2 regions of the Streptomyces malachitofuscus genome follow, and region 1 is predicted to be linked to the other one. Evidence: predicted binding sites of a transcription regulator. Region 1 holds the regulator's gene; the other holds the start of a gene.

The links. Region 1 encodes HspR, which represses chaperone genes until heat shock. Its sites were predicted from a motif close to TTGAGNNNNNNNNNCTCAA; they were not measured.
Region 2: a site for HspR is predicted at 4,595-4,613, ahead of lon (endopeptidase La). Genes of this name have one in related genera too.

The regions. Positions count from the first base shown of each region.
Region 1 covers NZ_JBVIGA010000012.1:8,140-23,823, forward strand. The annotation lists gene ACZ44S_RS18615 (phosphoribosyltransferase) at 1-404, shown strand, start outside; gene ACZ44S_RS18620 (Yip1 family protein) at 461-1,480, opposite strand; gene ACZ44S_RS18625 (VCBS repeat-containing protein) at 1,569-3,044, opposite strand; gene ACZ44S_RS18630 ((Fe-S)-binding protein) at 3,561-5,843, opposite strand; gene ACZ44S_RS18635 (MraY family glycosyltransferase) at 6,121-7,158, shown strand; gene dnaK (molecular chaperone DnaK) at 7,252-9,102, shown strand; gene grpE (nucleotide exchange factor GrpE) at 9,099-9,779, shown strand; gene dnaJ (molecular chaperone DnaJ) at 9,816-10,991, shown strand; gene ACZ44S_RS18655 (heat shock protein transcriptional repressor HspR) at 10,998-11,447, shown strand; gene ACZ44S_RS18660 (sugar ABC transporter substrate-binding protein) at 11,733-12,839, shown strand; gene ACZ44S_RS18665 (response regulator transcription factor) at 12,891-13,595, opposite strand; gene ACZ44S_RS18670 (helix-turn-helix transcriptional regulator) at 13,984-15,015, shown strand; gene ACZ44S_RS18675 (helix-turn-helix transcriptional regulator) at 14,978-15,684, opposite strand, start outside.
Region 2 covers NZ_JBVIGA010000006.1:204,174-219,857, reverse strand. The annotation lists gene ACZ44S_RS11330 (protein phosphatase 2C domain-containing protein) at 1-502, shown strand, start outside; gene ACZ44S_RS11325 (MarR family winged helix-turn-helix transcriptional regulator) at 525-1,019, opposite strand; gene ACZ44S_RS11320 (lysozyme) at 1,250-2,074, shown strand; gene lon (endopeptidase La) at 2,158-4,572, opposite strand; gene ACZ44S_RS11310 (spermidine synthase family protein) at 4,725-5,414, shown strand; gene ACZ44S_RS11305 (response regulator transcription factor) at 5,540-6,280, shown strand; gene ACZ44S_RS11300 (HAMP domain-containing sensor histidine kinase) at 6,277-7,389, shown strand; gene ACZ44S_RS11295 (multifunctional oxoglutarate decarboxylase/oxoglutarate dehydrogenase thiamine pyrophosphate-binding subunit/dihydrolipoyllysine-residue succinyltransferase subunit) at 7,681-11,469, shown strand; gene ACZ44S_RS11290 (DUF6104 family protein) at 11,552-11,731, shown strand; gene ACZ44S_RS11285 (DUF4097 family beta strand repeat-containing protein) at 12,021-12,893, shown strand; gene ACZ44S_RS11280 (helix-turn-helix transcriptional regulator) at 12,895-13,956, shown strand; gene ACZ44S_RS11275 (Clp protease N-terminal domain-containing protein) at 13,964-14,524, opposite strand; gene ACZ44S_RS11270 (helix-turn-helix domain-containing protein) at 14,524-14,733, opposite strand; gene ACZ44S_RS11265 (zinc-binding dehydrogenase) at 14,834-15,684, opposite strand, start outside.

The DNA.
Region 1 (15,684 bases):
ACGTGGTGCTCAGCATCGCGCGGGGCGGAGTCTTCGTCGCCGGCGGGCTCGCCTACGCGCTCGACTGCAAGAACATCCACCTGGTCAACGTGGAGTTCTACACGGGCGTGGGGACGACCCTCGAGATGCCCGTCATGCTCGCGCCGGTGCCCAACGCCATCGACTTCACCGACAAGAAGGTGCTGATCGCGGACGACGTCGCCGACACCGGCAAGACGCTCAAGCTCGTGCGCGACTTCTGCCTCGACGCGGTCGCCGAGGTGCGCAGCGCCGTCGTCTACGAGAAGACGCAGTCGCTGGTGAAGTGCGAGTACGTGTGGAAGCGGACCGATGAGTGGATCAATTTCCCGTGGAGCGTTCAGCCGCCGGTGGTGCGGCGGGACGGGCAGGTGCTCGACGCCTGACCACGACCACACGGAAGGGCTCCCCGGGGAGCCCCTTCCGTGTGCAGTCCGTCGGATCAGAACGTGCCCAGCTTCACGATCGACAGCAGCGCGACCAGCTGGATCGCCGACGCGCCCAGGGCCTTGGGCCAGGGCAGGTCGTGGGAGCGGCTGACCATGACCGTGAGCAGGGCGCCGGCCGCGACCCAGGTGGCCCAGCCGAGCATCTGGACGAAGGCGGCGTCGCCGCCCGCGAACATGGCGAAGACCAGGCGGGGCGCGTCCGTGATGGACATGATCAGCATGGAGAGGCCGACCGTGGGCTGCCAGGCGCCGTCGCCGCCGAGCTGGCGGGCCAGGGTGTGGGTGACCACGCCGAGGATGAAGGAGCTGAGCACCATCGCGACGGCCGTCGTCAGGACGATCGGGACCGCGTTGGAGAGCGTGGCGCTGATGGCGTCCTCGCGGGCGCCGTCGAAGCCGAAGACGGCGAGCAGGCCGTAGAGGAAGGTGACGACGAGGGCGGGGCCCCACATCGTGTAGTCGCGCATCCGGAGGAATGTCTGCGCGGGGGACAGGACGACGCCCTTGAGCAGGTCCTTCCAGTGCAGCCGGGGGCCGACCGGTCCGGGCGGCGGGGCCGAGCCGGCGCGGTAGGTGTCGCCCTGGTTGTAGGGGTCGTCGTTGATGGAGAAGGCCTGGGTGTGGCCCGGGTTGTTCGCCGCGTACGGATCGTGCGGGGCGCCGCCGTGGGGGTGGGCGCCGTCGCCGAAGTACTCGGGCTCGCCGTGACCGCCGTGCCCGCCCTGACCGCCGTAGCCACCGCGTCCGCCGTGCGCCTGCGGCCAGGGGCTGCCGCCCCCGTTGCCGCTGCCGTACGACGACGGCGGCTGCGGCGCCTGCGGGTAGCCGTACGACGGCCCCGGCGGCGTCTGCTGCCCGTGCGGGGGGTGTTGCGGTCGCGCGTGCGGAGCGCCGTTGTTGTTCCGGCCGCGTCCCATCCTGAATCCAGCCACGTCATCGAACGTACCTGGTCCCCGGCGGCCGCGTGCCGGACCCCGGCTTTCGGGCAGGGCTTTGCGGCCGAGCTGTGACATCCCCTAAGGGGTCGTCAGGCCCGTTGTCCGTCCTCCGTAGGGGTGCGGGTCGGTCCGGTCCTACGGAGGACGGAGACGCGGGGCTCGGTCAGTCGGCGAAGTTGGAGCCGAAGTACGGGGTGCCCGCCGTGGAGATGCCGGAGGTGCCCGCGCCGATGAAGCGGGAACCGCTCGTGGTGATCTTCGTGCCGTTGGACGGCATGTAGACCATCGCGCCGTCGCCCTTGTCCTCGGCGGAGCCGACGATCAGGTCGGCCCTGCCGTCGCCGGTGACGTCGTCGAGCTTGACGTCCAGGCCGAAGCCGTCGTTGTCCTCGTTGCCGCCCGGGACGCCGGTGTTGTTCTGGTGGAAGGACTGGCCGCCGGAGGAGGTGTTCAGGCCGTTCGCGGTGCCGTAGAGGATGATGACCATGCCGGTGTCGGCCTCGGAGCCGATGTTCTCGCCGGCGACACCGATGGCGAGGTCGAGGAAGCCGTCGGCGTTGATGTCGCCGAGGTCGAGTTCGTAGCCGAAGTAGTCGTTGCCCTCGGACCCGCCGGGCACGTTGCCGGTGTCCTGGGTGATGCCGGTGGCGGAGGCGGTGAGCGGGCCGGAGGCCGAGCCGGAGGTGACCCAGACCTTGCCGCCCTTGGCGGAGTCGGGGATCGGCGTGCCGTCCTCGGTGGTGGAGTTCCAGTAGGCGCCGCTGACGATGTCGCCGAAGCCGTCCTTGTCGATGTCGCCGATCGCGGTGATGACGCCGGGCTTCAGGGACTTGGCCGCGGAGGCCTTCAGACCGGTGCTCGAGCCGGGGATGAAGAAGTTGCGGTTCCAGCCGTACTCGGAGGTGGTCTCGAAGCCGTCGACGACCAGGTCGGTGGCGCCGCCGTCGACGTCACCGGCGGTCAGGTTGAGCGGGCCGTCGGCCTCGGCGCCCTGGATGGGCGGCGTGACGGTGTAGCGGCCGCCGGACTTGCCGGTGGTGGTGAAGCCGCCCTTGAAGACGTGGAGGGTGGCGTGGTCGGTGCCGACGGCCAGGTCGGCCTTGCCGTCGCCGTCGAAGTCGCCGGCGGCGAGGTTCTTGCCCCACAGGTCGTGGGAGGAGGGGGCCGGGTCGTTGACGGTGATGCTCTTGCCGGTGATGCCGGAGGCTGAGCCCCACAGGATGGTGAGGAGGCCGCCGTCCTTGTCGCTGCCGAGGTCCTCGTACGGGGCGGAGACGGCGACGTCGTCGTAGCCGTCGCCGTTGAAGTCGGCGTAGGCGTGGTCGTAGCCGAAGTTGTCCCCGGTCTCGGCGCCGCCGGGGACACCGCTGGTGTTCTGGCTGATGGTGTGGCGCTTGGCGGACGACACTCCCGTGGAGGTGCCGTAGAGGACGGCGAACTGTCCGGCCTCGGCCTTGCCGGCGACGTGGGCGCCCAGGGCCGAGGTGGCCACGTCGCCCCGGCCGTCGCCGTTGAAGTCGGCCATGGCGACGTGCGTGGCGTCGGCGGCGGTCGCGGGCGAGGCGACGAGGGTGAGCAGACCGCCCGTGAGCGCGACGGCGGTGGCCGAGGCGAGGGCGAGTCTCGTGTGTCGGTGCATGCGGGTTCTCCCTGCGGCATGCGAGGGATGCCTGGCGGGCATCCGGAGTCGATGAGGTGCCGGGGCCGTCCGGGTTCGCCGGGAGTTGTCCCGCGGTTCACCGGAGGTTCGGCGATCATGAGACCGGCGGCGGGCCGGGAGGGTTGTACGTCTGTTCGGTCAACTTCGAGGGTCCCGGTGGCGGGGCACGGCGAGGGCGCCGCGCGAAGGGCGCGATGGGCGCCTGGGCATGCACGGCCGAGGGACGCCCGGGCTCTGGGCATGCACGGCTGAGGGACGCCGGGGCGCGGCGAAGGGGCCCTGCGGGCACGGCATGAGGGCGCGCTGATACGGCGATGCGGCACCTGGGCATGCACGGCTGAGGGACGCCGGGGCGCGGCGAAGGGGCCGCGTGGACACGGCCGAGGGTTGGCCGGGCACGGCGAAGGGGCCGCGTGGACACGGCCGAGGGTCGGCCGGGCACGGCGAAGGGGCCGCCCTGTCGGACGGCCCCTTCTCCCGCCGGTCGGCGGCGAGTTACTTCACCGGCTCCGGTTCCGGAGCGTTCTCGCTCTCCTCGTCCCCGGCCGGGTCGACCGGGGTCTTGACGGATTCCAGCAGCAGCTGGGCGACGTCGACGACCTGGATGGATTCCTTGGCCTTGCCGTCGTTCTTCTTGCCGTTGACCGAGTCGGTCAGCATGACCAGGCAGAACGGGCAGGCGGTGGAGACGATGTCGGGGTTCAGCGCCAGCGCCTCGTCGACGCGCTCGTTGTTGATGCGCTTGCCGATCCGCTCCTCCATCCACATCCGGGCGCCGCCGGCGCCGCAGCAGAAGCCGCGCTCCTTGTGGCGGTGCATCTCCTCGTTGCGCAGGCCGGGGACCCTGCCGATGATCTCGCGCGGGGGCGTGTAGATCTTGTTGTGGCGGCCCAGGTAGCACGGGTCGTGGTAGGTGATGAGGCCCTCGACCGGGGTGACCGGGATCAGCTTGCCCTCGTCCACCAGGTGCTGGAGCAGCTGGGTGTGGTGGATGACCTCGTAGTCGCCGCCGAGCTGCGGGTACTCGTTGCCGAGGGTGTTGAGGCAGTGCGGGCAGGTGGCGACGATCTTCTTCGCCGACTTGGGCTTCTTCGACTCCTCCGTGAAGTTGCCCTCGTCGTCCATCTCCTCGCCGAAGGCCATGTTCAGCGCGGAGACGTTCTCCATGCCGAGCTCCTGGAACAGGGGCTCGTTGCCGAGGCGGCGGGCGGAGTCACCGGTGCACTTCTCGTCGCCGCCCATGATCGCGAACTTGACGCCCGCGATGTGGAGGAGTTCCGCGAAGGCCTTGGTGGTCTTCTTGGCGCGGTCCTCCAGGGCGCCGGCGCAGCCGACCCAGTACAGGTACTCGACCTCGGAGAGGTCCTCGATGTCCTTGCCGACGACGGGGACCTCGAAGTCGACCTCCTTGGTCCACTCCAGGCGCTGCTTCTTCGCCAGACCCCAGGGGTTGCCCTTCTTCTCCAGGTTCTTGAGCATCGTGCCCGCCTCGGAGGGGAACGCGGACTCGATCATGACCTGGTAGCGGCGCATGTCGACGATGTGGTCGACGTGCTCGATGTCGACGGGGCACTGCTCGACACAGGCGCCGCAGGTGGTGCAGGACCACAGGACGTCGGGGTCGATGACGCCGTTCTCCTCGGCGGTGCCGATCAGCGGGCGCTCGGCCTCGGCGAGGGCGGCGGCGGGGACGCCGGCCAGTTGCTCCTCGGAGGCCTTCTCCTCGCCCTCCATGGTCTTGCCGCCGCCGGCCAGCAGGTAGGGGGCCTTGGCGTGCGCGTGGTCGCGCAGGGACATGATCAGGAGCTTGGGGGAGAGGGGCTTGCCGGTGTTCCAGGCGGGGCACTGCGACTGGCAGCGGCCGCACTCGGTGCAGGTGGAGAAGTCCAGCAGGCCCTTCCAGGAGAACTGCTCGACCTGGGAGACGCCGAAGACGTCGTCGTCACCGGGGTCGGTGAAGTCGATGGGCTTGCCGCCGGACGTCATGGGCTGGAGCGCGCCCAGGGCGGTGCCGCCGTCGGCCTCGCGCTTGAACCAGATGTTGGGGAAGGCGAGGAAGCGGTGCCAGGCGACGCCCATGTTGAGGGTGAGCGAGACCACGATCATCCAGACGAACGAGGTCCCGACCTTGATCATGGCGACCAGGTAGACCAGGTTCTGCAGCGTCTCGACCGACAGGCCGTCGAAGGCCAGGACCAGCGGGTACGAGGCGAAGTACGCCGCCTCGTAGCCGTCGACGTGGTGCAGGGCGCCCTCGAGGCCGCGCAGCACGTAGATGGCCAGGCCGATGGTGAGGATGACGGATTCGACGAAGTAGGCCTGGCCGGACTTGGAGCCGGTGAAACGGGACTTGCGGCCCGGGCGGGTCGGCAGGCTCAGCAGCCGGATGGCGATGAGCACGGCGATGCCGATCACGGTCATCACGCCGATGAACTCGATGTACATCTCGAACGGCAGGAAGCCGCCGATGACCGGCAGCACCCAGTCGGCCTGGAAGAGCTGGCCGAAGGCCTGGACGAGGGTCGGCGGCAGGGTCAGGAAGCCGACGGCGACGAACCAGTGGGCGAATCCGACGATGCCCCACCGGTTCATGCGGGTGTGGCCGAGGAACTCCCGCACGAGGGTCACACTGCGCTGGTAGGGATTGTCGGTCCGGGCGCCGGCCGGGACCGGCTGGCCCAGCTTGAAGTACCGGACGAACTGGCCGATCGCGCGTGCGAGCAGCGCGACGCCGACCACGGTCAGGACCAGCGACACGATGATCGCGGCGAGTTGCATGGGGGCTCCTCGGGCCTGCGAGGGTTTGGAGAGGGATGTTCCGGTGTTCTGGATGTCCTCGGGGTTCCACTACCGGATTCCCGAGATTACTAAGCGGTAACTTATGCAGTCCGTTTGAGACTACCCCGATCCCCGGCCGCACTGTAGCCGGGCACGGGGTGATCTGAATCGCTGAGGGTTGCCTACCAAGGCGGCCCTCGGAGGTGTCCCGGATGGCGTCCGGGATCCGATCGTGTTATTCGCGCCAAATCGGTCCATACGCCCCTAACTTATATCCGTGCTCTACGGGATCGCCGCCGCCGCCACCGCCCTGCTGCTGTCCGCCCTTCTCACGGGACTGCTGCGGGCCCCCGCCCTGCTCCTGGGAATCCTGGACCGCAGACGGCGGCGCCCGCTGCCGCTGTCCGGGGGAGTGGCCGTGGGGCTGGCCACCGGCCTGCTCGCGGCCGCCGGTGACGCGGCGGGCGTCGCGCCGCTCGGCACCGGGGTGGGGCGGCTGCTGGCCGCGGGAGCGTGCGTGGGCGTGCTCGGGCTGGCGGCGGACATGTGGCGGCTGCGGTGGTGGGTCGCGCCGGCCGGTACGGCCGTGGCGGCGGCGCTCGTCGTGCCGTACGAGTGGACCGGGGTGCCGGGCGGGGCGCTCGCCGCCGCGTGGATCGTCGCCGTCACCGCCGCCTTCCGGGGGCTGGACCACGCCGACGGGGTGGCGGGCACGGTGGGGGCGGTGACCGCGTTCGGGGTGGCGGCCTGCGCGGCGGCCGAGCTGATGGACGGGGTCGCGGTGCTGCTGGGCGTGCTGGCCGCCGCGCTCGCCGGGTTCCTGCTGCACAACTGGCATCCCGCGCGGGCGGCGCTCGGGGCGGGCGGCTCGCTGTTCACCGGGTTCGTGATCGCCGCGGCGGCGGTGTTCGTGCGGGCCGGGCAGGGAATCGGGGCCGGCGCGGGGGTGTTGTACGCGCTGACCGCGGTGGCGTGCGCGGACGCCGTGCTGGTGGTGCTCGCGCGGCGGCTGGCCCGGTGGCCGGTGACGCGCGGCCGGCCGGACCATCTCGGGCACCGGCTGCGACGGCTGGGGATCGCCCCCCGCGCGGTGGCCGTCCTGCTCGGTGTGGCTTCCCTGGGCGGGGTACTGGTGGGGGTGGGCGTGCACATCGGACGGCTGTCCGGGGGTGCGGTGCTGTGGGTGGCGGCGGTCGCCGCGGTGGTCGTCCTGGCGTTCGTACGCCTTCCCGTCACCCCTGTTTTCCGTCCTCGTCAACGATCTTCCAGTGCGTCGTCGCAGGTCACGGGGCAGTTGCGTGTAAGGAACGGATAAGAGTTGAGTCCGCTCGACTCAGCTCTGTTGACCCTGCGGCGGGCGTCATGCATGCTTGAGTCCGTTCCACTCAAGTCAGCTGGAGGAATCGAAATGGCACGTGCGGTCGGCATCGACCTGGGCACGACTAACTCCGTCGTCAGCGTTCTGGAGGGCGGCGAGCCCACCGTCATCACCAACGCCGAGGGCGCCAGGACCACGCCGTCCGTCGTCGCCTTCGCCAAGAACGGTGAGGTGCTCGTCGGCGAGGTGGCCAAGCGTCAGGCGGTCACGAACGTCGACAGGACCATCCGGTCCGTCAAGCGCCACATGGGCACCGACTGGAAGATCGAGCTCGACGGGAAGCCCTTCAACCCGCAGCAGATCAGCGCCTTCGTGCTGCAGAAGCTGAAGCGCGACGCCGAGTCGTACCTGGGCGAGAAGGTCACGGACGCGGTCATCACCGTCCCGGCGTACTTCAACGACGCCGAGCGCCAGGCGACCAAGGAGGCCGGCGAGATCGCCGGTCTGAACGTGCTGCGCATCGTCAACGAGCCGACGGCCGCCGCCCTGGCGTACGGGCTCGACAAGGACGAGCAGGTCATCCTGGTCTTCGACCTCGGCGGCGGTACCTTCGACGTCTCGCTGCTGGAGATCGGCGACGGTGTCGTCGAGGTGAAGGCCACCAACGGTGACAACAACCTCGGTGGTGACGACTGGGACCAGCGCGTCGTCGACTACCTGGTCAAGCAGTTCCAGTCGGGCCACGGCGTGGACCTCGGCAAGGACAAGATGGCGCTCCAGCGCCTGCGCGAGGCCGCCGAGAAGGCGAAGATCGAGCTGTCCTCGTCCACCGAGACCACGATCAACCTGCCCTACATCACCGCCTCCGCCGAGGGCCCCCTGCACCTCGACGAGAAGCTCACCCGCGCCCAGTTCCAGCAGCTGACCGCGGACCTGCTCGAGCGCTGCAAGACGCCGTTCCACAACGTCATCAAGGACGCCGGCATCTCCGTCAACGAGATCGACCACGTGGTCCTCGTCGGCGGTTCCACCCGTATGCCCGCCGTCGCCGAGCTCGTCAAGGAGCTGACCGGCGGCAAGGAGGCCAACAAGGGTGTGAACCCGGACGAGGTCGTCTCCATCGGCGCCGCGCTCCAGGCCGGTGTGCTCAAGGGCGAGGTCAAGGACGTCCTGCTGCTCGACGTCACCCCGCTGTCCCTCGGCATCGAGACCAAGGGCGGCATCATGACCAAGCTGATCGAGCGCAACACCACGATCCCGACGAAGCGCTCCGAGATCTTCACCACGGCCGAGGACAACCAGCCGTCCGTGCAGATCCAGGTCTACCAGGGCGAGCGCGAGATCGCCGCGTACAACAAGAAGCTCGGCATGTTCGAGCTGACCGGTCTGCCCCCGGCGCCGCGCGGCGTCCCGCAGATCGAGGTCTCCTTCGACATCGACGCCAACGGCATCATGCACGTCACGGCGAAGGACCTCGGCACCGGCAAGGAGCAGAAGATGACCGTCACCGGCGGCTCCTCGCTGCCGAAGGACGAGGTCGACCGGATGCGCCAGGAGGCCGAGAAGTACGCCGAGGAGGACCACGCCCGCCGCGAGGCCGCCGAGTCCCGCAACCAGGGCGAGCAGCTCGTCTACCAGACCGAGAAGTTCCTCGCGGACAACGCGGACAAGGTCCCCGGTGACGTCAAGACCGAGGTCGAGGAGGCCGTCGCCGAGCTGAAGGAGAAGCTCAAGGGCGACGACACCGCCGAGATCCGCACCGCCACGGAGAAGGTCGCGGCCGTCTCCCAGAAGCTGGGCCAGGCCATGTACGCCGACGCCCAGGGCGCCCAGGCGGCCGGCGGCGCGTCCGCCGGTGCGGGTGCCGGGGAGGCCAAGGCCGACGACGACGTCGTCGACGCCGAGATCGTCGACGAGGACCGGAAGGACGGTGCGGCGTGACCGAGGAGACCCCGGGCTTCGACGAGCAGTCGCAGCAGCCCGACGTCCCCTCCGGCGCACCCACCGACGACGCCGAGCCGAAGGCCGCCGACACGCCCTCCGCGGAGGACACGGCGGCCCCGGCCGGGGACACGGGCCGTGAAGCGGCCCTGGTGGCGCAGCTCGACCAGGCACGCACGGCGCTCAGCGAGCGCACGACGGACCTCCAGCGCCTCCAGGCCGAGTTCCAGAACTACCGCCGCCGGGTCGAGCGGGACCGCGTCGCGGTCAAGGAGGTCGCCGTCGCGAACCTCCTGACCGAGCTGCTTCCCGTGCTCGACGACGTCGGCCGCGCCCGCGAACACGGCGAGCTGGTCGGCGGCTTCAAGTCCGTCGCGGAGTCGCTGGAGACCACGGTGGCCAAGCTGGGCCTCCAGCAGTTCGGCAAGGAGGGCGAGCCCTTCGACCCGACGATCCACGAGGCGCTGATGCACAGCTACGCGCCGGACGTCACCGAGACGACGTGCGTGGCGATCCTGCAGCCCGGGTATCGCATCGGCGAGCGCACCATCCGCCCCGCGCGGGTGGCCGTCGCCGAGCCGCAGCCGGGCGCGCAGCCGGTCAAGCCGGCCGAGGAGCAGGCCGAGGAGCAGGACGGCTCGGAGAACAAGGAGAGCGGTGGCCCGGACGAGGGCTGACGCGGGAGCTGACGCAGGGAAGGAGGGACGTCGGGGATGAGCACCAAGGACTTCATCGAGAAGGACTACTACAAGGTCCTCGGCGTCCCCAAGGACGCCACCGAGGCCGAGATCAAGAAGGCGTACCGGAAGCTCGCCCGCGAGTTCCACCCGGACGCCAACAAGGGCAACACCAAGGCGGAGGAGCGGTTCAAGGAGATCTCCGAGGCGAACGACGTCCTCGGCGACCCCAAGAAGCGCAAGGAGTACGACGAGGCGCGCGCCCTCTTCGGCAACGGCGGATTCCGTCCGGGGCCGGGCGCGGGCGGCGGCTCCTTCAACTTCGACCTGGGTGACCTCTTCGGGGGTCAGCCCGGCGGCCAGGCGGGCGGCGGCTTCGGCGGCGGCCTGGGTGACGTCTTCGGGGGCCTGTTCAACCGCGGCGGCACGGGGGCCACGCGCACCCAGCCGCGGCGCGGTCAGGACATCGAGTCCGAGGTGACGCTCAGCTTCACCGAGGCGATCGAGGGTGCGACCGTCCCGCTGCGGATGTCGTCGCAGGCGGCCTGCAAGGCCTGTTCGGGCACCGGCGACAAGAACGGCACACCGCGCGTGTGCCCGACCTGCGTCGGCACCGGGCAGGTGGCGCGGGGCTCCGGCGGCGGCTTCTCGCTCACCGACCCGTGCCCCGACTGCAAGGGCCGCGGTCTGATCGCGGAGGACCCCTGCGAGGTCTGCAAGGGCAGTGGCCGGGCCAAGTCCTCGCGGACGATGCAGGTGCGCATCCCCGCGGGCGTCAGCGACGGGCAGCGGATCCGGCTGCGCGGCAAGGGCGCCCCGGGCGAGCGCGGCGGGCCGGCCGGTGACCTGTACGTCGTCGTGCACGTCGGCGCGCACCCGGTGTTCGGCCGTAAGGGTGACAATCTGACCGTCACGGTCCCGGTGACGTTCGCCGAGGCGGCCCTCGGCGGCGAGGTCCGGGTTCCGACGCTCGGCGGTCCGCCGGTCACGCTGAAGCTGCCGCCGGGCACGCCCAACGGCCGCACCATGCGGGCGCGGGGCAAGGGCGCGGTCCGCAAGGACGGCACCCGCGGCGATCTGCTGGTCACCGTCGAGGTGAGTGTTCCGGGGGACCTGTCGGGGAAGGCTCGTGACGCGCTGGAGGCGTATCGCGAGGCGACCGCGGACGAGGATCCGCGGGCGGAGCTGTTCCAGGCCGCGAAGGGAGCTTGATTTCAGATGGACGGCCGTCGACGCAATCCGTATGAACTGACCCAGGACACCCCGGTCTACGTCATCTCGGTGGCGGCCCAGCTCTCCGGCCTGCACCCGCAGACCCTGCGCCAGTACGACCGTCTGGGACTGGTGTCCCCGGACCGTACGGCCGGCCGGGGCCGCCGCTACTCGGCCCGTGACATCGAACTGCTCCGTCAGGTGCAGCAGTTGTCGCAGACCGAGGGCATCAACCTGGCCGGAATCAAGCGCATCATCGAACTGGAGAACCAGGTCGCGGCCCTCCAGGCCCGGGTGGCCGAGCTGGAGGACGCGCTGGACGGTGCCGCGGCGACGATGCGTCAGCGCGAGGCCGCGGTGCACGCCTCGTACCGCCGTGACCTGGTGCCGTACCAGGAGGTGCAGCAGACCAGCGCGCTGGTGGTGTGGCGGCCCAAACGGCAGCAGTCCGACTGACCGCGCGGCTGACGTGGGGCAAGGGGCCCGGTGGACCGACGAACTCGTCGGCCCACCGGGCCCCTTCCCTTCTGTCCGGCCCCGTCTGTGACTATGGTATGGCTGCGTGTCCAGATGATCCTTGCCGTGCCTTCGCAGGTCACACACGAGTTCAGCGCACCGTGTCGTGTCCATCTCGTTAAGTGGCTGCCCTTGACTCCGATGGGGGCGGAAGCGTTGGCTTTTCAGTCACATGGGTCGCAAAGCTGTGCCCACGTCCAAAACGCACCTGAAGTGAGCCCTCGCATGCGTCGTATCGCCATATCCGTGGCCGCCACCTCGATGTCCGTCATGCTCGCCGGCTGCGGCGTGCTCAACGCGACGGAGAGCAGCGACGACGCGAGCCCGGCCAAGGGCGACGACATCACCGTCGGGCTGCTGCTCCCGGAGAAGGCCAACACACGGTACGAGCAGTTCGACTACCCCATCTTCAAGACGAAGGTGGAGTCCCTCACCAACAGCAAGGGCAAGGTCGAGTACGCCAACGCGGAGGCGGACGCCGGCAAGCAGGCGAACCAGCTGCAGCGGATGATCGACGACAAGGTCGACGTCATCGTGCTGGACGCGGTCGACTCCCACGCCATCGCGGACGGGGTGAAGAAGGCCAAGGACGCGGGCATCCCGGTCATCGCCTACGACCGGCTGGCCGAGGGTCCGATCGACGCGTACATCTCCTTCGACAACGAGCTGGTCGGCGAGGTGCAGGCCCGCTCCCTGCTGGAGGCGTTCGGGGAGGACCTGAGCATCACCGACAAGATCGTGATGATGAACGGCTCGTCGACCGACCCCAACGCCAAGCAGTTCAAGGCGGGCGCGCTCTCCGAGCTCAAGGGCAAGGTGACGATCGCCAAGTCCTACGACACCAAGGACTGGAAGCCGGAGAACGCCGAGGCCAACATGACCGAGGCGATCAACGCGATCGGCGCGGAGAACATCGAGGCGGTCTACTCCGCCAACGACGGCATGGCGGGCGGCATCGTCAAGGCCCTGCAGGCGGCCGGAGTGACCGACCTGCCCCCGATCACCGGCCAGGACGCCGAACTCGCGGCGGTGCAGCGCATCATCACCGGCGAGCAGTACATGAGCGTGTACAAGTCCTACCCGGAGGAGGCCGAGAGCGCCGCGGAGATGGCCGTGGCGAGGGTCCAGGGCCGTGACATCCAGTTCGACGCGCTGACCCGCGAGCGGGTGGACAGCCCCACCGACAAGGACATCCCCGCCCAGCTCGTCCCCGTGGTCGCCCTGACGCAGGACAACATCAAGGACACCGTCATCGCGGACAACATCTACGAGCTGTCCGACATCTGCACGGCGGAATTCAAGTCGGCCTGCGCGGAACTCAAGCTCAAGTAACCCCGCCCGTCGCCTTCCAGCCACCCCCGGTCCTCCGGCCGGCGGGTGGCCTCAGCGCGGCCGGCCCACTATGCCGTCTCCGGGGTGGCCGGCCGGCGCCGTGGTGTGCTGTGCCGTCCGTCCCGGTGCGCTGTCGGCCTGCCACAGGATCCGGGCGGCCTGGACGCGGTTGCCGACGAGGAGCTTGTTGTAGATCGCCCGGATGTGGTCCTTCACGGTGTGGCCGCTGATGCTCAGCGTTTCGGCCACGACCGGGTTCGACGCGCCGTTGCTCACCAGTTCGAGGATCTGGCGCTCGCGCGGGCTGAGCGAGGCCAGCAGTTTCCGTGCGGCGACGGCCTCCTCGGCCGGCTGCCCCGGCCGTACGTACTGGTCGACCACGAACCCGGCGGCGGTCGGCGCCAGTGCGACACTGCCCGCGGCGGCGGCCCGGACCGCCCACGGCAGGTGCCGCGCACCGTCCTCGCGCAGCAGGACCCCGCGGGCGCCGAGCCGTAACAGCATGCGGGTGGCCCGGTCCGTCAGCCGGCCGACCAGCACGACGCGGGCGGGCTCGGCGGCGCGCTGGGCCCGCAGGGCCGCCAGTGCCTCGTCCGGGTCGTGGTGACTGGCGACGAGGACGTCCGGCCGCGTCGACCGTACGAGGCTGGGCGCCTGCTCCACCGTGCCGTCGCCGACGACCGTGATCCGGTCGTCGGTCTCCAGGATGTGCCGGACGCCCGCCCGTTCCGGCGTTCGGCAGCCGAGTATGCCCACGCGTATCACTCTTCTGTGCTCCCCCAGGGGTTCGTGGCAGGCCGACCGCGCGTCCATGAGGGCGTTCTCCCGGCGCTCGGCCGTGCCCCGTTGCGTTCCACCGTGCCGAAATGGCCAGTGCAAAAGGCCACTTGCGTGCGGAAGTGGTCGGCTTCCGTTTCGTCCAGCATGCACGGGCTGTCACCCCGTCGCCACCTTCAGCTTGTTGCACGCCGAGCAAGCGGTGGGGTCCATAAAACATGCTTTACATGGCATTCCGGGGCGGCGGGCGAGCGGAGTCACGTTGCGGGAGCGGGGACGGTCCGCGCATAGTTGCGCCTGCGGAGAGCGCTGGCACTCCGAGGCGGGCCGACCGGCCGAGGAGCTGGAACCGGGGGTGGGATGGGCGATGGCCGGGCACGGGACGGACGGGCATCCACACGGTGCTGACCGACTGTGCGAGGCCGGGGATCGCGTGTATTCCCGGGCCGTACGGCGCGGACGGCTGCCCCGGCGGGAGGCGGGACCGGTGCCGTGCCTGCTGGAGCTGGCCCTGCTGCACCCGGACCCGGACGACATGGACTGGCTCGTGCCGACCGCACCGCAGGAGGTCATGACCCGGCTGCTGCGCGAGATGTACGACGAGGTGAGCGCGAGCCGACGCCGGGTCGGGTCCGCCGTGGAGGCGTTCGAGCGGTACGCCGGACTGGGCCGTCAGGTGCTCACGGCACCCTCGGCGGCGGAGGGCCCGGCGATCCGGGTGCTGGACGGGCTCGCGCGGATCCAGGCCGCCATGGACGAGGCGACCCAGGCGTGCACGAGCGAGGTGCTCACCGTCCAGCCCGGCGGCATCCGGCGGGAGGCGGAGCTGTCGGAGGGCCTGCACCGGGCGATGGCGCTGCGCGGGCGGGGCGTGCGGATGCGGGACCTGTACACCCATGTCGCCCGGCACGGGCACGGGTTGCTGTCCTACCTGGAGCTGATGGGCGACGCGGTGGAGGCACGCACGCTGGACGAGGTGATCGAGCGGCTGATCCTCTTCGACCGCACGGTCGCCTTCATCCCCGCGAACTCCGAGCGCACCATGGCGCTGGAGCTGCGCCACCCGGCGCTGGTGGAGTACCTGGGCACGGTCTTCGAGCGGTTGTGGCGGCTCGCCATCCCGCTGACCGCCCCGCTGCCCGACACCGGCATCGAGGGCATCTCGCACCGGGAGCAGTCCATCGCGGCGCTGCTCGCGGAGGGCCACCAGGACGCGGTGATCGCGGAGCGGCTGGGCATCAGCGTGCGGACGTGCCGGGCCCACATCGCCCGCCTGTCGGAGACACTGGGGGCGGCGAGCCGTACGCAGCTGGGGGTGCGGATCGCGCAGGCGGGGCTGGACGGCGCACGGCCGCCGGTGGTCATTCCCCCTGGTCGAGGATCCCCGACCGTCCGATGAGGTAGCCGAGCTGCGCGCGGCTGCTGCTGCCCAGCACCGCGGCGAGCTTGGCGATGTGCTCCCGCGCGGTGCGGATGTTCATGCCGAGCCGGTCGGCGATGACGGCGTCCGTGTGTCCCTCGACGAGCAGGGCGGCGATGGCGCGCTGGCGCGGGGTGACTCCGTTGAGGGTGGGCTTCCGGTCCGCTTCCGGGTACATGGGCGAGGCGAGGTGCCACAGCCGGTCGAAGGTGGTGACCAGGAACGTCACGATCGCCGGGTGCCGGACCTCCAGGGCCGTGGAGCGTTCGGGGCCGGCCGGGATGAAGGCGACCTCGCGGTCGACGATGACCAGACGGTCGGTGATCTCGTCCAGGGAGCGCGCCTCGACGTCGCCGCTGAGGCGTTCGTAACGCCAGGCCAGCGAGGGCGCGTGGCGCAGGGTGTGCTGGTACAGGGCGCGGATGCGGCCGCCCCGGTCCAGCAGGGCCTGGTCGCGCCGGATGGCGGGCTCGTGGACGGCCGGGTCGAACCGGACGTAGCTGCGGTACGGCTGGACCGCGAGGAGTTCCGTGGCGTCGGACATCGCCTCGCCGATGACCAGCCCGATGCGCTCCATGCCGTTGTGCCGGGTGACGAGGGAGGATTGCTGCTCCACCGGTTCACGGGCGCGCAGCAGCGGGGCCAGGG
Region 2 (15,684 bases), on a different contig from region 1:
CCCGCGCACACCGCAGGCAACGGTGGTGCTGGCCCGCTGGTCGCCCGACTCGGTGGAGTACCTGGTGCTGTCCGACTCGGCGCTGCTCGTCGAGGCGCCGGACGGCACGGTCACCGCGCTGCTGGACGACCGGCTGGACCGGCTGCCCCGCTCGGCCCTGGCCACCCACGCCCTGGTGGACAGCACGCTGCGCAACAAGGAGGGCGGCTTCTTCACGGCGGCGGCGGACCCCTCGGTGGCCTCCCGCGCGGTCACCGGTTCGCTGCCGCGTGGTGAGGTGCGCACGCTCGCCGCACTGACCGACGGTGCGGCACGCTGGGTGGAGAGGTTCCGGGAGGGCGACTGGACGGACTGCGTCACCCTGATCCGCAAGGAGGGCCCGCAGGCCCTGGTGGACCGCGTGCGTGCCCTGGAGCGGGCGGACGCGGACCGGGTGCCTGCGCGACGGGGCAAGACGCACGACGACGCCACCGTCGTCTACGTGGAGCTGTCACCCCGCTGACGAGGCCTCCGTCGCCCGCCGGTCACTTCTCCATCCCCCGGTTCAGCTGGTTGAGCAGCCGGGCGAGTTCCGTGACCTCGGCGGGGTCCCAGTCGGCCAGCCGGCCGGCGTAACGGGCACGGCGGGCCTCGCGGACCCTGCTCACCCGCTGCTGCCCCTCCTCGGTGAGGGCGACCAGCCAGGCGCGGCCGTCGGCGGGGTCCGGCTCGCGGCCGACGAGTCCGAGTTCCTCGAGCGCCCTCAGCTGGCGGGACATCGTGGCCTTGCCGACGCCGATGTAGGCGGCGAGCTCGGTCGCCCGCTGGCGTCCGCACTCATCCAGACGGACCAGCAGCCCGTAGGCGGACGGCTCCAGGTCGGGGTGGACCGCGCGGGCCATCTCCCCCTGGCTGGCGCGGGCGCGGCGCAGCAGCACCGTCAACTCGCGTTCCAGCGCGAGGAAGCCGGGCCGCTCCACATCGGACGCGGGCCCCGGGGAGGCGGCGGGTTCTCCGCCGCCGTTTGCGTCATCGTGCACGTCTGCCCCTGCCTCGGTTTCCCGTTCTGAAAGTTTCCCGCCAAGTGGCGACGTCGCCGCAGCTCCACCAGTATTTCGCAGGCGTAGACCAACGGCAGCGCGCGGCCCGGCCCGTGGCCGTCGTGGTCCGCGCGCACGATTTCTCTACCAGGCGATTACGTGGCATGCCCACTACATGCGATGTGGGTCACATTCCGGGTTCGCCCCCACCGACCTTTCGGAGATGCGTCATGCCTGTGCACAGATCCGGCCTCACCCGCATACCCGCGCTCGCGACCGCCGGGGCGGTCCTGCTCGCGGTCCTCTCCCTCCCCCGCGCGGCCGGCGCGGCCGAATCCGCCCCGACCGTCCCCCCGCGCGGCTCCGCCCACATGGGCATGGGCGTCGTCGCCCACGACGGCAGCGGCGGCCTGCCCACCTCACGCTCCACCCAGACGGAGGGCGTGGACGTCTCCAGTCACCAGGGCAACGTCGCCTGGCCGACGCTGTGGAAGAGCGGGGTCCGGTGGGCCTACGCCAAGGCCACGGAGGGGACGTACTACACCAACCCGTACCACTCCCAGCAGTACAACGGCTCCTACGACGTCGGCATGATCCGCGGTGCGTACCACTTCGCCACGCCCGACACGGCGAGCGGCGCCGCCCAGGCCGACTACTTCGTCGACCGGGGCGGCGCCTGGTCCGCCGACGGACGGACCCTCCCGGGCGTGCTGGACATCGAGTGGAACCCGTACGGCGACGCCTGCTACGGCAAGTCGCAGAGCTCCATGGTGAGCTGGATCCGTGACTTCCTGAACCAGTACCGGGCCCGCACCGGGCGAAGCGCCGTCATCTACACGGCCACGAGCTGGTGGAAGCAGTGCACCGGCAACTACGCCGGCTTCGCCGCCACCACTCCCCTGTGGATCGCCCGGTACGCCTCCACCGTGGGCGAACTGCCCGCCGGATGGGGGACGTACACGATGTGGCAGTACACCTCGACCGGTCCGACCGTCGGGGACCACGACCGCTTCAACGGCACCGTCGACCGGGTGCGGGCCTTCGCCCAAGGCTGACCGGCCCCGGCCGACCGGCGCGGGCACGGTGAAGGCCCGGGCCTCCCTCACGGGACCCGGGCCTTCCCCTCCGGCCACCTCCGTCACACGGCGACCGGAACCTCCGGCGCCGCGCCGTTCACGGCCGGCGTCAGCGCCAGCTCCAGGACCTGGCGGACATCGGTGACGGCATGGACGTCGAGCTTGTCCAGCACCTCCGCCGGGACGTCGTCCAGGTCGGGCTCGTTGCGCTTGGGGATGATCACGGTGGTGATCCCCGCGCGGTGCGCGGCGAGCAGCTTCTGCTTCACCCCGCCGATCGGCAGCACCCGCCCGGTCAGCGAGACCTCACCGGTCATCGCCACGTCCGTACGGACCAGCCGGCCGGAGAGCAGCGAGGCCAGGGCGGTGGTCATGGTGACGCCCGCGCTCGGGCCGTCCTTGGGCACCGCACCCGCCGGGAAGTGGATGTGCACGCCCCGGTCCTTGAGGTCGCCGACCGGGAGCTCCAGCTCGGCGCCGTGGCTGCGCAGGAAGCTCAGCGCGATCTGCGCCGACTCCTTCATCACGTCACCCAGCTGGCCGGTCAGGGTCAGCCCGGACGCGCCCGTCTCCGGGTCGGCCAGGGAGGCCTCGACGTAGAGGACGTCCCCGCCCGCGCCGGTCACCGCGAGACCGGTGGCGACACCGGGGACGGCGGTACGGCGCTCGGCCGGGTCCTGGGCGGACTCGGGCACGTGGTGCGGCCGGCCGATCAGGTCCCGCAGGTCACCCTCGGTCACGGTGAAGGGCAGTTCCCGCGCGCCCAGTTCGTGCTGGGCCGCGATCTTGCGCAGCAGCCGCGCGACGGACCGCTCCAGGGTGCGCACACCGGCCTCGCGCGTGTACTCGCCGGCCAGCTTGCGCAGCGCGCCCTCGTCGATCGTGACCTCGTCCTCGGCCAGTCCGGCACGCTCCAGCTGGCGCGGGAGCAGGTGGTCGCGGGCGATGACGACCTTCTCGTCCTCGGTGTAGCCGTCGAGGCGGACCAGCTCCATGCGGTCCAGCAGGGCCTCGGGGATGGCTTCGAGGACGTTGGCCGTCGCGAGGAACACCACGTCGGACAGGTCGAGCTCGACCTCCAGGTAGTGGTCACGGAAGGTGTGGTTCTGCGCCGGGTCCAGGACTTCCAGCAGGGCCGCGGCCGGGTCGCCGCGGAAGTCGGAGCCGACCTTGTCGATCTCGTCCAGCAGGACGACCGGGTTCATCGAACCGGCCTCCTTGATCGCGCGGACGATCCGGCCGGGCAGCGCGCCGACGTACGTGCGGCGGTGGCCGCGGATCTCGGCCTCGTCACGGACGCCGCCGAGGGCGACGCGGACGAACTTGCGGCCCATCGCGTGGGCGACGGACTCGCCGAGGCTGGTCTTGCCGACGCCGGGCGGGCCCACGAGGGCCAGTACGGCACCCCCGCGCCGTCCGCCGACGACCCCCAGACCCCGGTCGCTGCGCCGTTTGCGCACCGCCAGGTACTCGGTGATCCGCTCCTTCACGTCCTGCAGGCCCGAGTGCTCGGCGTCCAGTACGGCCTGGGCACCCTGGATGTCGTAGGCGTCCTCGGTGCGCTCGCGCCACGGCATCTCCAGGACCGTGTCGAGCCAGGTGCGGATCCAGGACCCCTCCGGGGACTGGTCGGAGGAGCGCTCCAGCTTGTCGACCTCCTTGAGCGCGGCCTCGCGGACCTTCTCGGGCAGGTCGGCGGCCTCGACGCGGGCGCGGTAGTCGTCGGACTCCTCGCCCTCCTGGTCGCCGTTCAGCTCGCGCAGCTCCTTGCGGACGGCCTCCAGCTGGCGGCGCAGCAGGAACTCGCGCTGCTGCTTGTCGACGCCCTCCTGGACGTCCTTGGCGATGGTCTCGGCGACGTCCTGCTCGGCGAGGTGGTCGCGCAGCTGCTGCGTGGCGAGCTTGAGCCGGGCCACCGGGTCGGTGGCCTCCAGCAGGGCGGTCTTCTGTTCGGTGGTGAGGAAGGGCGAGTAGCCGGAGTTGTCGGCGAGCGCGGAGACGTCGTCGATGGCCTGGACGCGGTCGACGACCTGCCAGGCGCCGCGCTTGCGCAGCCAGGCCGTGGCGAGCGCCTTGTACTCCTTGACGAGCTCGGTCACGTGCCCCGGCAGCGGCTCGGGCACGCTCTCGTCGATGCGGGTGCCTTCCACCCACAGGGCGGCGCCCGGCCCGGTGGTCCCGGCGCCGATGCGCACGCGGCCGCGGCCGCGGATCAGCGCGCCCGGGTCACCGTCGGCCAGCCTGCCGACCTGCTCGACCGTGCCCAGCACACCGGTACCGGCGTAGGTCCCGTCGACGCGCGGCACCAGGAGCACTCGTGGCTTTCCCGGTTCGGTACGGGCGGCGGCCTGGGCGGCCTCCACCGCGGCGCGCACCTCGGAATCGCTCAGGTCCAGCGGTACCACCATCCCGGGCAGCACGACCTCGTCGTCGAGCGGCAGCACAGGCAGGGCGAGCGGTGTGGACTCAGCAGCCATGATCTCCCCTTCGGCAGTCAAGTTGAGCTATGCCGACTCAATGCAGGGGAGCCGCCGAATGTTCCCGGTGCTCCGTTCGCTCTGAGCGATCACCGTCCCGGGGCCCTGAAGGACCGTGAACGGCACGGAAACACGGCTGTCAGGATGAACGCATGCCCACCCCGTACGACATTCCCGAAGCCCCCGAAGTCCTGGACCGCCGCGAGGGCCCGTACGGCGAGGTCGTACTGCGCAGGCACGGCGGCCTGCTGCAGATCATCGCCAACGGCTGCTTCCTGATGGACACCTCCGACGGCCGTTCGGAACGGCGGCTCGTCGACGCGGCCCTGGCCGCCCTCGGCGAGCGCACGGCTCACCCGCGGGTCCTGATCGGCGGTCTCGGGGTCGGCTTCTCGCTCGCACACGCCGCCGGCCAGTCACGCTGGGGAGGGATCACCGTGGTGGAGCGCGAACCGGCCATCATCGAGTGGCACCGCGCGGGGCCGCTGACCGGGCTCTCCGCGCGAGCCCTGGCCGACCCCCGCACGAAGATCGTCGAGGCGGACCTCGTCCGTTACCTCGCTGAGACGTCCGACACGTTCGACGCGCTGTGCCTCGATATCGACAACGGGCCCGACTGGACCGTCACCGAGGACAATGAAGGGCTCTATTCACCGGCCGGACTGGCAGCCTGCGCAAGGGTGTTGAAACCGCGCGGAGTGCTCGCGGTCTGGTCCGCAAAGCCCTCCCCGGAATTCGAGGGAACCTTGCGGAATGCCGGGTTCCGACAGGTGCGTACCGAAGAGATCCCCGTTGCCCGGGGCGTTCCGGACGTCGTGCACATCGGCGTCCGCCCTGGATAGCAAAGCCACGGTGAATCCCCGTACGCTGCTGCCCTGACGCCGATCATTCAAGCGTCAATCGCAGTGATGCGCAGACGACGGATCACCCCACGGATTCCGGAAAAAGCACACCTCAGGGGCGGGCGATGGAGCAGACACACACCTCCCACAACGGCACGGCGACGACCACCCCCGGCGCGCAGCGCCGGGTCCTGGTGGTCGAGGACGATGCGACGATCGTGGACGCCATCGCGACCCGCCTTCGCGCCGAGGGATTCCTGGTGCAAACGGCGAGCGACGGCCCGTCCGCGGTCGACACGGCGGAGGCCTGGCAGCCCGACCTGCTGATCCTCGACATCATGCTGCCGGGCTTCGACGGCCTGGAGGTCTGCCGCCGCGTGCAGGCCCAGCGTCCTGTGCCCGTGCTGATGCTCACCGCGCGGGACGACGAGACCGACATGCTGGTCGGGCTGGGCGTCGGCGCCGACGACTACATGACCAAACCGTTCTCCATGCGGGAGCTGGCGGCCCGCGTGCATGTGCTGCTGCGCCGCATGGAGCGCGCGGCGCTCGCCGCCACCACCCCGCGCAGCGGCATCCTGCGGCTGGGCGAGCTGGAGATCGACCACGCGCAGCGCAGGGTGCGCGTGCGCAGCGAGGACGTGCATCTGACGCCCACCGAGTTCGACCTCCTGGTGTGCCTGGCGAACACGCCCCGCGCGGTGCTCTCCCGTGAGCAGCTGCTGGCCGAGGTCTGGGACTGGGCGGACGCCTCCGGCACCCGGACCGTGGACAGCCACATCAAGGCGCTGCGCCGGAAGATCGGCGCCGAGCGCATCCGCACCGTGCACGGCGTGGGCTACGCCCTGGAGACGCCGACGCCATGAGCGAGGGTCCGGCCGGACGCAGAGGCCCCGGGGGTGCACAGCCCTGGGGCGGTGTACGCCCGTTCTCGATCAAGACCAAGCTGGGTGCGCTGGTCGTCGTCTCCGTGCTGATCACCACGGGACTGTCCGTGATCGCGGTGCACACCAAGACGGAGCTGCGCTTCATCACGGTCTTCTCGATGATCGCCACGCTGCTCATCACGCAGTTCGTGGCGCACTCGCTCACCGCGCCGCTGGACGACATGAACGCCGTGGCCCGGTCCATCTCGCACGGCGACTACACCCGCCGGGTGCGGGAGAACCGGCGGGACGAGCTGGGCGACCTGGCCCAGACGATCAACGTCATGGCCGACGAGCTGGAGGCCCAGGACCTCCAGCGCAAGGAGCTGGTGGCCAACGTCTCGCACGAGCTGCGCACCCCGATCGCGGGCCTGCGCGCGGTGCTGGAGAACATCGTCGACGGCGTCACCGAGGCCGATCCCGAGACGATGCGCACGGCCCTGAAGCAGACGGAGCGGCTCGGACGCCTGGTGGAGACGCTTCTGGACCTGTCCCGCCTGGACAACGGGGTCGTCCCGCTGAAGAAGCGCCGGTTCGAGGTGTGGCCGTATCTGTCGGGCGTGCTCAAGGAGGCCAACATGGTCTCCTCGGCCCGCGCGGGCATGGCCTCCGGATCCGGCAGCCACACCCGGACGGACGTACATCTGCACCTCGACGTGTCGCCGCCCGAGCTCACCGCGCACGCCGACCCCGAGCGCATCCACCAGGTCGTCGCCAATCTCATCGACAACGCGGTCAAGCACAGCCCGCCGCACGGCCGTGTGACGGTCCGGGCGCGGCGCGGCGCCCAGCCGGACTCGCTGGAGCTCGAGGTGCTGGACGAGGGCCCGGGCATTCCGCGGACGGAGTGGCGGCGGGTCTTCGAGCGGTTCAACCGCGGCAACGTCAACCGCCCGCACGGGCCGGGCAGCGACGGCGGCACGGGTCTCGGCCTGGCGATCGCCCGCTGGGCCGTCGATCTGCACGGCGGCCGGATCGGAGTGGCCGAATCCGAGCGGGGCTGCCGGATTCTGATCACTCTTCCGGGAGCACCATCCGTACCAAGTTGACGTAAAGTTCGAAGCGGAGCCGCAAGATCCAAACGTGTCGGCGCTGACGGACACGTGTGATCAGGCACAGGCCCGCGCGCACCGCGCGCCAGGCCGTGGCCGAGCGATGCCCGATGCCACCGGAAGTACCGGAACCTCGCTTGTTTCCCGCCATTTCCCGCGCCGAAACACGCGTGGGGATGTGACTTACACGACGATGAACGGGCCCGGCCTGACCTTCTCGCTCCGGGGGGCGTAGCCTTTATTTCCGCTGTCCATCATCTTGCGAAGCGGAAGAGGGCGGTTGACGCCGTGTCGCCACAGTCCCCCAGTAACTCGAGCATCTCGACCGACACCGACCAAGCGGGCAAGAACCCCGCTGCGGCCTTCGGTGCCAACGAATGGCTCGTCGACGAGATCTACCAGCAGTACCTCCAGGACCCGAACTCGGTGGACCGAGCCTGGTGGGACTTCTTCGCCGACTACAAGCCGGGCGCGCCTGCGACCTCGGCTCCGGCGGGTACCGCGGCCGCGGGGGCCGCGGGAACCACCACCCCCGCGGCCCAGCCCGCCGCGCCCGCCCCTGCGGCCGCGCGGCCCGCTGCCGCGGCACCGGCACCCGCCGCCCGGCCGGCCGCCGCCAAGGCCCCGGCGCAGGCCGCCGCGCCGGCGCAGGCCGCCGCGCCCGCCGCGAAGCCGGCTCCCAAGGCGGAGCCCGCCGGCGAGGCGAAGACCGGCCCCGAGCAGGTGACCCTGCGCGGTCCGTCCGCCGCCGTGGCGAAGAACATGGACGCCTCCCTGGAGCTGCCCACGGCCACGTCCGTGCGCGCGGTCCCGGTGAAGCTGCTGTTCGACAACCGCATCGTCATCAACAACCACCTCAAGCGGGCGCGCGGCGGGAAGATCTCCTTCACGCACCTCATCGGCTACGCCATGGTGCAGGCCATCAAGGCCATGCCGTCGATGAACCACTCGTTCGCCCGCGTGGACGGCAAGCCGACCCTGGTCAAGCCGGAGCACGTCAACCTCGGTCTGGCCATCGACCTGGTCAAGCCCAACGGCGACCGCCAGCTGGTCGTCGCGGCGATCAAGAAGGCCGAGACGCTGAACTTCTTCGAGTTCTGGCAGGCCTACGAGGACATCGTCCGTCGTGCCCGCGACAACAAGCTGACGATGGACGACTTCACCGGCGTCACGGTCTCCCTGACCAACCCCGGCGGCCTCGGCACCGTCCACTCCGTGCCGCGCCTGATGCCCGGCCAGTCGGTGATCCTGGGCGTCGGCTCGATGGACTACCCGGCGGAGTTCCAGGGCACCAGCCAGGACACCCTGAACAAGCTCGGCATCTCCAAGGTCATGACGCTCACGTCGACCTACGACCACCGGGTGATCCAGGGCGCCGCCTCCGGCGAGTTCCTCCGCTCGGTCGCGAACCTCCTCCTCGGCGAGAACGGCTTCTACGACGAGATCTTCGAGGCGCTGCGCATCCCCTACGAGCCGGTCCGCTGGCTCAAGGACATCGACGCCTCCCACGACGACGACGTCACCAAGGCCGCGCGGGTCTTCGACCTGATCCACTCCTACCGGGTCCGCGGCCACGTCATGGCCGACACCGACCCGCTGGAGTACAAGCAGCGCAAGCACCCCGACCTGGACATCGTCGAGCACGGCCTCACCCTGTGGGACCTGGAGCGCGAGTTCGCCGTCGGCGGCTTCGCCGGCAAGTCCCTGATGAAGCTGCGCGACATCCTGGGCGTGCTGCGCGACTCGTACTGCCGCACCACCGGCGTCGAGTTCATGCACATCCAGGACCCCAAGCAGCGCAAGTGGATCCAGGACCGCATCGAGCGCTCGCACACCAAGCCGGAGCGCGAGGAGCAGCTGCGCATCCTGCGCCGGCTGAACGCGGCGGAGGCCTTCGAGACCTTCCTGCAGACCAAGTACGTCGGCCAGAAGCGCTTCTCCCTGGAGGGCGGCGAGTCCGTCATCCCGCTGCTCGACGCGGTGCTGGACTCGGCCGCCGAGTCGCGTCTGGACGAGGTCGTCATCGGCATGGCCCACCGCGGCCGGCTGAACGTGCTGGCCAACATCGTCGGCAAGTCGTACGCGCAGATCTTCCGCGAGTTCGAGGGGAACCTCGACCCGAAGTCGATGCACGGCTCCGGCGACGTGAAGTACCACCTGGGCGCCGAGGGCACCTTCACCGGCCTGGACGGCGAGCAGATCAAGGTCTCGCTGGTCGCCAACCCCTCGCACCTGGAGGCGGTGGACCCGGTCCTCGAGGGCGTCGCCCGCGCCAAGCAGGACATCATCGGCAAGGGCGGCACGGACTTCACCGTCCTGCCGGTGGCCATCCACGGCGACGCGGCCTTCGCGGGCCAGGGCGTGGTGGCCGAGACCCTGAACATGTCGCAACTGCGCGGCTACCGCACCGGCGGCACGGTCCACGTCGTGATCAACAACCAGGTCGGCTTCACCGCCGCCCCGGAGTCGTCGCGCTCGTCGATGTACGCCACCGACGTGGCCCGCATGATCGAGGCGCCGATCTTCCACGTGAACGGCGACGACCCGGAGGCGGTCGTGCGCGTCGCGCGCCTGGCCTTCGAGTTCCGCCAGGCGTTCAACAAGGACGTGGTGATCGACCTCATCTGCTACCGCCGCCGCGGTCACAACGAGTCGGACAACCCGGCCTTCACCCAGCCGCTGATGTACGACCTGATCGACAAGAAGCGCTCGGTGCGCAAGCTCTACACCGAGTCCCTCATCGGTCGCGGCGACATCACCCTGGAAGAGGCCGAGCAGGCGCTGCAGGACTACCAGGGTCAGCTGGAGAAGGTCTTCACGGAGGTCCGTGAAGCCACCTCCCAGCCGACGACGGTCGAGCCCTCGGAGCCGCAGGCGGAGTTCCCGGTCGCCGTGAACACCGCGGTCACCACGGAGGTGGTCAAGCGGATCGCCGAGTCCCAGGTGAACATCCCCGACCACATCACCGTCCACCCGCGTCTGCTGCCGCAGCTGCAGCGCCGGGCGTCGATGGTCGAGGACGGCACGATCGACTGGGGCATGGGCGAGACCCTCGCGTTCGGCTCGCTGCTCCTCGAGGGCGTCCCGGTACGCCTCGCGGGCCAGGACTCCCAGCGCGGCACCTTCGGCCAGCGTCACGCGGTCATCATCGACCGCAGCACGGGCGACGAGTACACCCCGCTGCAGTACCTCTCCGAGGACCAGTCGCGGCTGAACGTCTACAACTCCCTGCTGTCCGAGTACGCGGCGATGGGCTTCGAGTACGGCTACTCGCTGGCCCGTCCCGACGCGCTCGTGCTGTGGGAGGCGCAGTTCGGCGACTTCGTGAACGGCGCGCAGACGGTCGTGGACGAGTTCATCTCGTCGGCGGAGCAGAAGTGGGCCCAGACCTCCGGTGTGGTCCTGCTCCTCCCGCACGGCTACGAGGGCCAGGGCCCGGACCACTCCTCGGCCCGTCCGGAGCGGTTCCTGCAGCTCTGCGCGCAGAACAACATGACGGTCGCGATGCCGACCTCGCCGTCGAACTACTTCCACCTCCTGCGGTGGCAGGTGCACAACCCGCACCACAAGCCGCTGGTCGTCTTCACCCCGAAGTCGATGCTGCGCCTGAAGGCCGCGGCCTCGAAGGCGGAGGAGTTCACCACGGGCCAGTTCCGCCCGGTGATCGGCGACGCCTCGGTCGACCCGGCCGCGGTCAAGAAGGTCGTCTTCACGGCCGGCAAGGTCTACTACGACCTCGAGGCCGAGCGGCAGAAGCGCGGCGCGACGGACACGGCGATCATCCGCATCGAGCGCCTGTACCCGCTTCCGGGTGCGGAGCTCCAGGCGGAGATCAAGAAGTACCCGAACGCCGAGAAGTACCTGTGGGCCCAGGAGGAGCCGGCGAACCAGGGTGCCTGGCCGTTCATCGCGCTCAACCTGATCGACCACCTCGACCTGGCGGTCGGCGCCGATCTGCCGCACGACGAGCGTCTGCGCCGCATCTCGCGGCCGCACGGCTCGTCCCCGGCGGTCGGCTCCGCGAAGCGCCACCAGGCCGAGCAGGAGCAGCTGGTGCGCGAGGTCTTCGAGGCCTGACCGGCGGCAGTACGCGCGCGGGCCGCACCCCTCTCACGGGGGGTGCGGCCCGCCCCGTTTTCCGGCACATATCCTTGTCCTCATGTACTTCACGGACCGTGGCATCGAGGAACTGGAGAAGCGGCGCGGCGAGGAGGAAGTCACATTCGAGTGGCTGGCCGAGCAGCTGAGGACGTTCGTCGACCTCAACCCCGACTTCGAGGTCCCGGTGGAACGCCTGGCCACCTGGCTCGCCCGCCTGGACGACGAGGACGACGAGTAGGCGGTAACTGCGGGCAGTCCTGCCGCTCCCGGCGCTCCCGCGGGCAGTCGTGCCTCCCCCAGTGCTGAAAGGCCTGGGAGGTGCCAGCACCAGCACCAGCACCAGCACCAGCACCAGCACCAGCACCAGCACCAGCACCAGTGCACATCACCTCGGCGCGCTCCCCATCCCAGCCGACGGATCCCCCGAACGAGTGTCTTGACTTTCCCCTGCCGCGATATATCGTGAATCACGAAAGACGCGATATGGCGCGTCGTCGGGGTACGCCCGTTCCCAGGAGGTCGTCACCATGCCCGAGTCGTCCGTGGCGGAGCCCACAAAGCTCACCTTCGACGCCCCCGTGACCGAACTCCACGTACGCATCGTCAACGGAACGGTGAACGTGGTGGGGACCGACGAGAGTTCCGCCCGCCTGGAGGTCTCCGAGATAGACGGACCACCCCTGGTGGTGACCCACAAGGACGGCACCCTCACGGTGGCCTACGAGGACCTGCCCTGGAAGGGCTTCCTCAAGTGGCTGGACCGCAAGGGCTGGCGTCGCAGCGCGGTCGTCTCCCTGGCCGTACCGGCACGGACCCGCGTCGAGGTCGGCGTGGTCGGCGCCGCCGCCGTCGTCTCCGGCATCCGGGGTCCCGCCGCCGTGAAGGGCGTCGCGGGCGACACCACCCTCGTCGCCCTCTCGGGGCCGGTCCGCGCGGACACCGTGTCGGGGAACGTGGAGGCCCAGGCCCTCACCGGCGACCTCCGCTTCGCCTCCGTCTCCGGCGACCTCACCGTCGTCGAGGGCTCCGGCTCCTCCGTACGGGCGGACACGGTCAGCGGTTCCATGATCGTGGACCTGGACACCGACGGCCCCACCGACGTGAAGCTGACCAGCGTCTCGGGCGAGATCGCCATCCGACTGCCCGACCCGGCGGACGCGGAGGTCGAGGCCAACACCGCCAGCGGCGCGATCTCCAACGCCTTCGACAACCTCCGTGTGCAGGGCCAGTGGGGCGCCCACAAGCTCACCGGCCGTCTGGGCACGGGCAGCGGCAAGCTGCGCGCCACCACCGTCTCCGGCTCCATCGCCCTGCTGCGCCGCCCGCCCGGTGAGGACCAGCCGGACCCTCGGGACGGCACGGGAGACAACGCCGGTACGACCGACAAGAAGGTGCTCTGACATGCCCCCCGTCTTCGCCCACGGACGCCTCCGCCTGTATCTGCTGAAGCTGCTGGACGAGGCACCGCGTCACGGTTACGAGGTGATCCGCCTGCTGGAAGAGCGCTTCCAGGGGCTGTACGCGCCCTCCGCGGGCACGGTCTACCCGCGGCTGGCCAAACTGGAGGCGGAGGGCCTGGTCACCCACACCACCGAGGGCGGCCGCAAGGTGTACTCCATCACGGACGCGGGCCGGGCCGAGCTGGCCGACCGCAGCGGCGAACTGGCCGATCTGGAGCTGGAGATCCGGGAATCGGTCGCCGAACTGGCCGCCGAGATCCGGGCCGACGTCAGCGGCGCGGCGGGCGATCTGCGCCGCGAGATGCGGGCCGCCGCCGGCAAGGCCCGCCAGTCCCGCGGCACCGGTACCGGCACCGGCACGTCCGACGACGAGGGTGGCCTGGGCGACTTCGCGGTCTTCGGCGACAAGGACGCCTGGCGCGCCGCCAAGGAGGAGATGCGCCGCGCCAAGCAGGAGTGGAAGGAACAGGCCCGGCGCGCCAAGGACGAGAGCCGGCGCTCCCGCGAGGAGGCCCAGCGCGCCCGCCGCCAGGCCAAGGAGGCCCAGGACAGGGCCCAGGAGGAGGTGCAGCGGATCATGCGCCAGGTCCAGGAACAGGTGCAGGACCACTTCGCCCGCGGTGACTGGCCGACCGGGCTGCGCGAGGGCCTGGGGGAACTGGCCAAGGGGATGGGTGAGTTCGGCAAGGACTTCGGTTTCGGCCGCACCGGCACGGGAGCCTCCGGCCCGGGCTCCTCCGGTGCCGGCTCCGAGCCGTCGTACTCCCGGACGCCCGAGGACTTCCCCGCCGAGTACGCCCCGGCGTGGGCCCACGAGGACGCATCGGACTCCACCGGTGACCCGGCGCGTGATCTGGACCGGCTGCTGGACCGCTTCCGGGACGACATCCGGGACGCGGCCCGCGACCACGGCGTCACCGGGGACCAGCTCCGCGACGCCCGCCGCCACCTGTCGACGGCGGCGGCGCACATCGGGGCGATATTGCGCGCCCCGAAGGCCTGAGCCGTCGTCAGCCCGCCTTGGCCTGTCCGCCGTTGCCGTAGAGCACCCGCGTCACGGACTCGTACGTCACCCCGTGGTCGGCGAGGACCTCGGCGGGGACGCCGGGGCGGACGGTGAGGGCGAGCAGGATGTGCTCGTCGCCGATGTGACGGTCCCTGCGGGCGGTGGCGGCGCGCAGGGCCCCGGTCAGGACGTCCTTGGCCCCCTGCTCGAAGGGACGGTGCCCCGGCCACCGGACACCGTCCTTCCCGCCGCGGGACAGGGCGTCGGCCCCGTGCGCCTCCTCCACCCGGGCGACGACCTCCGGCACGTCGATCCCCAGCCCGGCGAGGGCGTCGGTCTCGGCCTGGGTCAGTCCGCCCCGCCGCCGCGCCTGTTCCAGCGCCGCCCGGACCGGCTCCCGCCGCTCGGCGAGTACGCTCAGCGCGAAGGAGGCCCTGCTTCCCTCACTGTCGAGCAGGGCCAGCAGCAGATGCTCGGTGCCCACGCTGTGCGCACCCGCCCGCTGCGCCTGGGCGACCGCCCCCTTCACCACATCCCTGGCGTCCTGCTTGAACCGCTCGAACATCACTGCCTCCCGTACTTCTTGTGCACGGCCTGCCTGCTGTCCCCGAGCTCGGTGGCGATCTCCTGCCACGACCAGCCCTGCCGACGCGCTTGGCGCACCTGCACGGTCTCCAGTCGCTCCAGCAGCCGGCGCAGCGCGGCGACGGCCCGCAGGCCGACCCGCGGGTCGCCGTCGCCCGCCCGCTCGGCGAGGTCGGTTGCATCAGTCATATTGTCAACGTACATTGACATACCACTGACGTCAACTCCGGTTGACATGCCGACGGCCGGCCCGGAGACCCGGACCGGCCGTCGACGCGCTTCCCGCTCCTCAGGAACCGGTGAGCACGATCTTCCCGAACTGCCCCCCGGCCTCCATCCGTTCGAAGCCCTCCCGGGCGCGGTCCATCGGCAGCACCTCGTCGATGACGGGACGCACCCCCGTGGCGGCGCAGAAGGAGAGCAGGTCCTCCAGTTCGTCCTTGGTCCCCATCGTCGAACCGACGATCCTGAGCTCCAGGAAGAAGACGCGGGTCAGCTCGGCGTGCGAGGGGCGGTCACCGCTGGTGGCTCCGGAGATCACCAGCGTGCCGCCGGGGCGCAGCGACTTCACGGAGTGGGACCAGGTGGCGGCGCCCACCGTCTCGATGACGGCGTCGACCCGCTGCGGCAGCCGCGCCCCGGGCTCCACCGCCTCCACGGCGCCGAGCTCCAGCGCCCGCTTGCGCTTGGCCTCGTCCCGGCTGGTGGCGAAGACCCGCAGCCCCGCGGCCTTGCCGAGCACGATGGCGGCGGTCGCGACACCGCCCCCGGCGCCCTGCACCAGTACGGAGTCACCGGGCCGGACCCCGGCATTGGTGAACAGCATCCGGTAAGCCGTCAGCCAGGCGGTCGGCAGACAGGCGGCCTCCTCGAAGGAGAGCTCCTTCGGCTTGGGCAGGATGTTCCAGGTGGGTACGGCGACCTGCCCGGCGAAGGTGCCCTGGTAGCGCTCGGTCAGGATGGACCGCGGCTCCTTGGGCCCCACTCCGTGACCGCTCTGTCCGATCACCGAGTGCAGGACGACCTCGTTGCCGTCCGCGTCGACACCGGCGGCGTCGCAGCCGAGGATCATCGGCAGCTTGTCCTCCGCGAGGCCGACGCCCCGCAGGGACCAGAGGTCATGGTGGTTGAGGGAGGCGG